2 regions of the Amycolatopsis sp. lyj-346 genome follow, and region 2 is predicted to be linked to the other one. Evidence: riboswitches for the same ligand, from Rfam matches in the RefSeq annotation. Region 2 holds a riboswitch; the other holds the start of a gene.

Region 1 (4,330 bases), on a different contig from region 2:
GATCACAGTGGCCCGGCACGGCGCGCGGGCTCCGGGCGCGGTCATCGCCTGGCCCGGTGGCTGGGTGGGCGGTCTGCTCGCCGCCGCGGTCCTCGCCGGGCTGGTGTTCGCGGCCCGGCACCGGCGGGTGCGGGTGCTGATGGCGGTGCTCGTCACCGGCGTGTTGCTGATCTTCGTGCCGGTCCGGGTACTGGCGCCGGCGTGGCCGCCGCGGAACTGGGCGATGGTCGAATGCGACGTCGGCCAGGGCGACGCGGTCGTGCTGGCGACCGGCGAGCCGGGACGGGCGGTCGTCGTCGACGCCGGACCCGAGCCGGGGCCGGTCGACGAGTGCCTGCACCGGCTGGCCGTCGACCGGATCCCGCTGCTGGTGCTGAGCCACCTGCACGCCGACCACATCGGCGGCCTCGCCTCGGTCTTCGACGGCCGCTCGGTCGGCGCGGTCGCCGTCGGCCCGGGGCGGTCGCCGGGGTGGGCGTGGCGTCAGGTGGCGGCCGAGGCCGACCGGCGGGCGGTGCCGCTGGTGGAGCTGAGCCCGGGCGAGCGGCTGGACTGGCCCGGCCTGGCGCTCGACGTCCTGGGCCCGCGCTACGTACCGGCCCGTTCGGTGGAGCGACCGGACGGCACGACGATCAACAACAGCTCGGTGGTGCTACGGGCGGAGACCGCGGTGGGCCGGATCCTGCTGACCGGCGACGTCGAACTGGCCGCGCAGGCAGACCTGGTGGCCGACATCGGAGATCTGAGAGCGGAGGTGTTGAAGGTGCCCCACCATGGCAGCCGCTACTCGTTGCCGTCGTTCCTCGCGGCGGTGGCCCCACGGGTGGCGATGGTCAGCGTGGGCGCGGGAAACACGTACGGACATCCCAGCAAGTCCACAATGGACACCTTGGTGGCGCTCGGCGCGCGGGTCACCCGCACCGACGTGGACGGCGACACGGCCGTGGTCGCCGGAACGGCAATCGCCCGCCGGGGCGAGCCCCGCGGGCCGCCCCGCCGCTGAGCGCCGGGGCGGGCCAAGGTGCCCGCCCCGGGCCGGGCTCAGTAGCCGAGGGCCTTGTTCACGGCCGCGGCCGAGGGCGGCAGCGTGGCCTTCGGGCCCACGTGGTTCTCGATCGCGTCGAGGGTCTTGAGGCCGTCGCCGGTGATGAGCAGCACCGTTTCGGCGTCCGGGTCCAGCTTGCCCGTCTCGACCAGCTTCTTGGCCGTGGCGACGGTGACCCCGCCCGCCGTCTCGGTGAAGATGCCTTCGGTGCGGGCCAGCAGGCGGATGCCCTCGACGACCTCTTCGTCGGAGACGTCCTCGATCGCGCCGCCGGTGCGGTTGACGATGTCGAGCACGTACGGGCCGTCGGCCGGGTTGCCGATCGCCAGCGAGCGGGCGATCGTGTCCGGCTTCACCGGCTGGACCACGTCCTGGCCGGCGCGGAACGCGGCCGACACCGGCGAGCAGCCGGTGGCCTGGGCGCCGAACACCTTGTACGGGCTGGCGTCCACGAGACCGAGCTGACCCAGCTCGCGGAAACCCTTGTCCACCTTGGTCAGCTGCGAACCGGAGGCGATCGGGACGACGATCTGCGGCGGGATGCGCCAGCCGAGCTGCTCGGCAACCTCGAAGGCCAGCGTCTTCGAGCCTTCCGAGTAGTACGGCCGGACGTTCACGTTGACGAACGCCCACTTCGGGTGCTCGCCGGCGAGCTCGGTGGCGAGGCGGTTGACGTCGTCGTAGTTGCCGTCGATGGCGAGGAGGTCGCCGTCGTACACCGCGGTGGTGAGGATCTTGGCGCGCTCGAGGCTCTTGGGGATCAGCACGACCGACCGCCAGCCGGCGCGGGCCGCGGCGGCGGCCGTCGCGTTGGCCAGGTTGCCGGTCGACGGACACGCGAGCACCTCGAACCCGAACTCGCGGGCCGCGGCCAGCGCGACGGCGACGACGCGGTCCTTGAACGAGTGCGTCGGGTTGCCGGTGTCGTCCTTGACCCACACGCGCTTGAGGCCGAGTTCCTTGGCGAGGCGGTCGGCGCGGACCAGCCGCGTCGCGCCCGGCTCGGTGTTCGGGATCTCTTCGACGTTGGACGGAACGGGAAGGAGCTTCTTGTAGCGCCAGATGTTCTTGGGGCCGGCCTCGATGTCCTCGCGGCGGACGCGGCCGAAGTCGTAGGCGACCTCGAGCGGCGAGAAGTCTTCGGCGGAGACGAACTCCGGGGCGAGCGGCTGCCGGTGGCCCTCTTCCTTCGACACCAGTTCGACTGCAGGACCAAGATCCGGGGTCTTCGTGGTGGAGGTCGTGCCGAGGGTGGCGGTCATCGCGAGGTTCCTTTCCTCATCTGCCCCGCCGAAGCGGGCCGGAATTGGCACCGTGGTCGTCAGCTATCCCGCGATCGCGGGATGACAGGCTGTACGCCGGTTGCCGGGGCTTCGTCGGGCCGTTCCCTCTGCCCCTCTGGATGAGCGGTATTCAGTTGTCGGTGCCGCGCACGCCGGATCTTCCGGGGCGGGCTGCCTCGGCTACACCGTACGACATCGCGCTCGGCCCGTGCCACGGTGGCTGCTCGACATCACCGGAGCGGGCGCACCGGAGCGCAAGTGAGAGGATTCCCGGGTGACCGCGCAAGCCACCGCCCCGGCCCCGTTGCAGCTGGTGCTGGGGGAGGAAGAACTGCTGATCGAGCGGGCCGTCCGCGAGACGCTCGCCGCCGCCCGCGCGACGGACCCGACCGCCGAGCTGACCCGGGCCCGGGTGTCCGATCTCACAGCGCCCGAGCTGGCCGAACTGGTCAGCCCGTCGCTGTTCAGCGAAGGCCGGGTGATCGTCCTCGAGTCGGCGCAGGACATCTCGCAGGAGCTGGCCGACGCCGTCGCGTCGTACCTGAAGGACCCGGCCGACGGGGTCGTGCTCGTCGTCGTGCACACCGGTGGCGGCCGCAGCAAGGCGGGCAAGACGCTCCCGGCCGTGCTGAAGAAGGCCGGCGCCGAGGTCACCGAGTGCCCGAAGCTGACCAAGCCGGCCGAGCGGGAGCAGTTCGTGCGCCACGAGGTGCGCCGGGTGGGCGGCAAGATCGACCCGGCCGGCGTCGCCGCCCTCCTCGACGCCGTGGGCTCCGACCTGCGGGAACTGTCCTCGGCGGCGACGCAGCTGGTCGCGGACACGGGCGGGGCCGTCGACGCCGACGCGGTCCGCCGCTACCACCGCGGCCGCGCCGACGTGACGGGGTTCGCGGTCGCGGAGAAGGCGGTCGGCGGCGACCGCGCGGCGGCCTTGGAGTCGCTGCGCTGGGCGATGCAGCTGGGTGTCCCGCACGTCCTGGTCGCCGACGCGCTGGCGGACGCGGTCCGCACGATCGCCCGGGTCTCCGGTGCCGGCCGGGGCAACCCGAACCAGCTGGCGGGCGAGCTCGGCATGCCGCCGTGGAAGATCCGCAAGGCGCAGGGGCAGTCCCGCGGCTGGAACCCCGACGGCCTGGCGACGGCGATGCGCGTCGTCGCGCGACTGAACGCCGAGGTCAAGGGCATGGCGGCGGACCCGGGTTACGCGCTCGAACGAGCGGTCCTCGAGGTGGCCGCGGCGAAGGGCGACCGCTGATCGGTGCGGGATGCGCCGGCCTCGGGAGCATCGAGCCGGGACGTGCGGACACGAAGAAGGCCCCGGCCGAAGCCGGGGCCTTCCCAGAAATCAACCAGCTCAGAGCGCGTTGACGCGCTTCGCCAGCGCCGACTTCTTGTTGGCGGCCTGGTTGGCGTGGATGACGCCCTTCGAGACGGCCTTGTCCAGCTTCTGGGCGGCGTCGCGCTGCAGCTCGACGGCCTTGGCCTTGTCGCCGGCCTCGGCGGCTTCGCGGACCTTGCGGATCGCGGTCTTCACCGAGGACCGGATCGCCTGGTTGCGCTGACGCGCCTTCTCGTTCGTCGTGATGCGCTTGATCTGCGACTTGATGTTGGCCATAGGGCAACTCCTGTTTCACTCGGTGAGATTCGCCGCCGCGCTGAAGTGGCCCCGCTCGAAAACGAGCCGGTTTCCTCCATGACGGAATGCCGCACGGGCAGCGAGCGACCACTCTAACAGCCCAGCCGCCCGCGCCCGGAGCCGGGATCCGCTCACCGGGAGTGCCGTCGGCGACGATAGTGCCCGGAGGTCCCGCGCCCGCGGAACCCGTGAGAGGTGCCATGAACGCCACCGCGCTGTCGCTCGTCCTCGTCGCCGCCGTGGTGCACGCCGCCTGGAACCTCGCCGCCAAGCGGGTCTCCTCCGGTGGCACCCAGTTCGTCTGGCTCTACTACACCGCCGGCGCCGTCCTGCTGCTTCCGGTCACGATCGTGGTGCTCGTCGCCG
Region 2 (4,330 bases):
CGGCTCGTCCACCTGATGGGTGACGGGGATCACGACACTCCGGGGGGTGTTTGCGCAACCCGCCGCGACCCGTTACTGTCCCGTGATCGTGCCGGTCGGTACTGCACCATGCAGTTGCCGGCTGTTACGCCCACAGTCACGTCAGTGCACGTCGGGGAAGCGGAACCGGAGCAGGTACGAGCCGGAACCGTGACGATGGCGCCGGCTGAGGGCCCAGACGTAAAGGTGCTGCCCCGAACGGCGCCTTGGGAAAGGGAACGACCCGGTGACACGTAGCAGACAGGCTGGAGCGCGCTCCGCGGCCGTCCTCGACCGCGAATTCGAGGACACTGCGTACGGCCAGCTCGACTTCTCCGACGACCCGAACATCACGCAGCAGGACATCCTCGCCGCTCTCGGCCCCGATGCCGAAGCGATGATGGCCGAGATCGACGTCGACGTCGACGAACTGATCCGCCTCATCAACGCGGAGACGACCTACCTGCCGCCGATCGTCATCCCGGACGGCCTCGACGAGGACCGCACCGCTTCCCCCGAAGCGCGTCGCGCGGCCCTGGACGAGGGCCTCCGGCAGACCACCAAGGTCTGGAAGCGCCGGTTCCTCAAGGGCGCCGTCCTCAGCGTCATGATCAGCGTCGCCGGCGGCGGCGCGGCCGCGCTGGCGATGAACAAGAGCATCACCGTCGACGTCGACGGCCACCAGCAGACCGTGCACTCCTTCGGCGACACCGTCGGCGAGGTGCTCGAAGACGCGGGCCTGTCCGTCGGCGAGCACGACTCGCTCTCGCCCTCCCCGCAGGCGGAGGTCGGCGACGGCGGCGTCATCAAGCTCGAGCGCGGTCGCCAGCTGAAGCTGATCGTCGACGGCACCGAGCGCACCTCCTGGGTCCGCGCGACCCACCTCGGCGACGCGCTGAACCAGCTCGGCATGACCGAAGCCGAGAAGGACGGCACGTGGATGTCGATGCCGAAGAGCGGCGAGCTGCCGCTCGAGGGCGCGACCGTCGAGATCAAGACGCTCAAGAACATCACCCTGTACGACGGCGGGAACGCGCCGAAGCAGGTCAAGACCACCGCCGTGACGACGCAGGAGTTCCTGGGCGAGTACAAGCTCACCCTGGGCCCGGAGGACAAGGCCGAGGGCGGTCTGGACGTCAAGCTGACCGACGGCGCCGAGGTGCACATCAGCCGCACCGGCGTCTCGACGGTCGTCCAGAAGGAGAGCATCGACCCGCCCGAGCAGCGCGTCGACGACCCGAACCTGGCCAAGGGCAAGACGCAGGTCGAGGACCCCGGCACGCCCGGCGAGAAGGAAGTGACCTACAAGGTCACGCAGAAGAACGGCAAAGAGGTCGGCCGGGAGAGCATCTCCGAGAAGGTCCTGACCCAGCCGAAGCCGAAGATCATCCACGTCGGCACCAAGGAAGCCCCGGCGCCGGCCATCGGCGACGCCTCCTCGTGGGACCGCATCGCGCAGTGCGAGTCGGGCGGCAACTGGGCCATCAACACCGGCAACGGCTACTACGGCGGCCTCCAGTTCGACAAGCGCACGTGGGACGCCTACGGCGGCGACGAGTACGCGAGCCTGCCGCACCAGGCCTCCCGCGAGCAGCAGATCGCGGTCGCCGAGAAGGTCCGCGACGCCCGCGGCGGCTACGGCGCCTGGCCGGTCTGCGGCAAGAAGGCCTGACAGCTCCCTCGAGCGGCCCCCGTCCACCCCGGACGGGGGCCGTTTTCGTGAGGCCGAACCGACCCTCCAGGTACGTGAACCGACCGTCCGGGTACGCGAACCGACCCCCTGGGTAGGCTCGTCCGGTGGTTGAACTGCTGGGACCGGCCGAAATCCGCGGGCTGGCGGCCGAACTCGACGTGCGGCCGACCAAGAAGCTCGGGCAGAACTTCGTGCACGATCCCAACACCGTCCGCCGGATCGTCGAACTCGCCGGGATCAGCCCGGACGACGTCGTCCTCGAGGTCGGGCCCGGGCTCGGGTCGCTGACCCTTGGCCTGCTCGCCACCGGGGCGCGGGTCGTCGCCGTCGAGATCGACCCCAAGCTGGCCGAGCGGCTGCCCGCGACCGTCGCCGAGCGGGGCCCCGAGGCCGCGGAGCGGCTGACCGTCGTCGGAGCCGACGCCCTGCGCGTCACCCGCGGCGAACTGGGCGAGCCCACCGCCCTCGTCGCCAACCTGCCCTACAACGTCGCCGTGCCCGTCGTGCTGCACCTGCTGGCCGAGGTGCCCTCGCTCCAAAAGGGCCTCGTCATGGTGCAGACCGAGGTCGCCGACCGGATGGCCGCCGGCCCCGGCAGCCGGACCTACGGCGTGCCCAGCGTCAAGCTGGCCTGGTACGGCTCCGCACGCAAGGTCGCCGCCGTGCCACGCTCGGTGTTCTGGCCGGTGCCGAACGTCGATTCCGCGCTGGTCGCCTTCGAACGCGGCGAGACGACGGCGTCCGCCGACCGCGAGCAGCTCTTCCGCCTGGTGGACGCCGCCTTCTCACAACGCAGGAAGACGCTCCGGGCCGCGCTCGCGGGCTGGGCGGGCTCGGCCGACCGGGCCGGCGAGCTGCTGACGGCCGCCGGGATCGACCCCCGGACCCGGGGCGAGCAGCTGGACGTCCACGCCTTCGCCCGGATCGCCGCCGCCCGGTAGTACTCCACAGTGGAAGCGGTGAAAAATACGCCCCGCGACCCGTGATCCCGCGATTCGGACACCTCCACTCGTGTGATCTGGGCCAATGGGCTTGCTTTCGCTCCTCGGGATCGGTTTTACTCAGTACGTCCATCCCGAGCGACTGAGAGACCTGGCTCGCCGAAGTCGCAGCAACCACCCTCCGCAGGGCAGGTGCTACCGCCAGGACCGATGGAGGCCGTTTTCGATGAAGAGGGTAGCTCGCCCCCTGCTCCTGACCAAGCGTCGCGTTGTCGACGAAGGCCGCCGCTCCGTGACCGCATGTCGACGCTCCAACTGAGCTAGTCCGACCCGGTCCACCCTTCTTCACGCACCGTCCACAACGGACGGACTTCGCTTGCGGCCGGGCGCGCCCTCCTGTGGCGGCGCCCCGTTTTCTGGAGCCTTCGTGATCACCGTCGAAAATCTGTCCAAAACCTTTGCCACCAACGGAAACTCCGTCATCGCGCTGCGGGACGTGAGCGTGGACGTCCAGGCGGGCTCGCTGTTCGGCGTGGTCGGTCCCGCCGGGTCCGGCAAGTCCGTTCTCGCCCGTTGCATCGCGCTGCAGGAGCGTCCCGACCGCGGCGTCGTCCGCCTCGACGGCCTCAACACCGGCACCCTCGACGGCCGCCGCCTGCGCGAGATCCGCCGTCAGCTCGGCGTCGTCTCCACGAAGCCGGAGCTGATCGCCGAGCGCACCATCGCCGGCAACATCGCCTCGCCGCTCGAGCAGCTCGGCGTCGACGGCCCGCAGCGCCGCAGCCGGGTCGGCTCGCTGCTCGACCTCGTCGGCCTGACCCCGCGCGCCACGCAGCGTCCCGGCGAGCTGACCGCCGGTCAGCTCCGCCGCGTCGCGGTCGCGAAGGCGCTGGCGGCGGCTCCCGCCGTGCTGCTCGCCGACGACCCGACCGCCGGCGTCGACGCGGCGGAGGCCGGCGCGGTGCTCGCCGTCCTCGACCGGGCGCGCTCCGAGCTGGGCGTCACCGTCGTCGTCACGACGCCGGACGCGGGCGTGGTCCGCCGGGTCTGCGACGACGTCGCGGTGCTGGAGGACGGCACGATCGTCGAGCGCGGCACGGTGCTCGACCTGATCGCCGACCCGTCGAGCCGCACCGCGCAGGCGCTGCTGCCGTCCATCGAGACCACCCGCGCGCAGACGGCCCGCTACGACCGCTCGGCCGACGTCGTGCTGGTCGGCTTCGCCTCGGTGGGTGCGCTGCTGCCCGAGGCCGCCGGCCGCTTCGACGTCGAGTTCGCCACCATCGGCGGCGGCCTGACCCGCATCGGCGACACCCCGGTCGGCCGCTTCCGCCTCGGCGTCCGCGGCGAGCGGGCCGACGCGGCGCTGGCCTGGGTCGCCGAGCGCGGCGGCCACGTCACGCACACCGCCCGCGGCCCCCAGGGTGTCGCGGCCGCCTGACCCGCCCCCGCCCCAAGCGCCCCAATGTGGCCTTGGTTGCGTTGAACGCACCCAAGGCGGCCTTCGGTGCGTTGAATCAGCACTGCGGCGCGCAGCGTCTCCGTTGAGGGTGGTGGCGGGGGCATGGATGGAGCACCGAAGGCCACATTGGGGCGCTGGGGCGGGCACGTAGGCTGGTCGGGTGCTCGCCGTAGTTCCGCCCCCAGTCACCGTCCGGGTCCCGGCCAAGGTCAACCT

Evidence for each region. Region 2 has a riboswitch for S-adenosylmethionine ahead of ACLJQE_RS22540 (methionine ABC transporter ATP-binding protein). Riboswitches for the same ligand answer to the same signal wherever they lie in the genome.
Region 1: it holds a riboswitch for S-adenosylmethionine, as region 2 does, so the genes downstream of both, thrC (threonine synthase) here and ACLJQE_RS22540 (methionine ABC transporter ATP-binding protein) in region 2, are expected to answer to the same signal.

Annotation. Positions count from the first base shown of each region.
Region 1 is NZ_JAJPWT010000010.1:265,732-270,061, forward strand. It holds gene ACLJQE_RS27965 (ComEC/Rec2 family competence protein) at 1-1,003, shown strand, start outside; gene thrC (threonine synthase) at 1,042-2,307, opposite strand; SAM riboswitch class I at 2,321-2,454, opposite strand; gene holA (DNA polymerase III subunit delta) at 2,603-3,583, shown strand; gene rpsT (30S ribosomal protein S20) at 3,683-3,943, opposite strand; gene ACLJQE_RS27985 (DMT family transporter) at 4,165-4,330, shown strand, end outside.
Region 2 is NZ_JAJPWT010000007.1:165,857-170,186, forward strand. It holds gene ACLJQE_RS22530 (transglycosylase family protein) at 266-1,690, shown strand; gene rsmA (16S rRNA (adenine(1518)-N(6)/adenine(1519)-N(6))-dimethyltransferase RsmA) at 1,816-2,652, shown strand; SAM riboswitch class I at 2,779-2,869, shown strand; gene ACLJQE_RS22540 (methionine ABC transporter ATP-binding protein) at 3,080-4,093, shown strand; gene ACLJQE_RS22545 (4-(cytidine 5'-diphospho)-2-C-methyl-D-erythritol kinase) at 4,275-4,330, shown strand, end outside.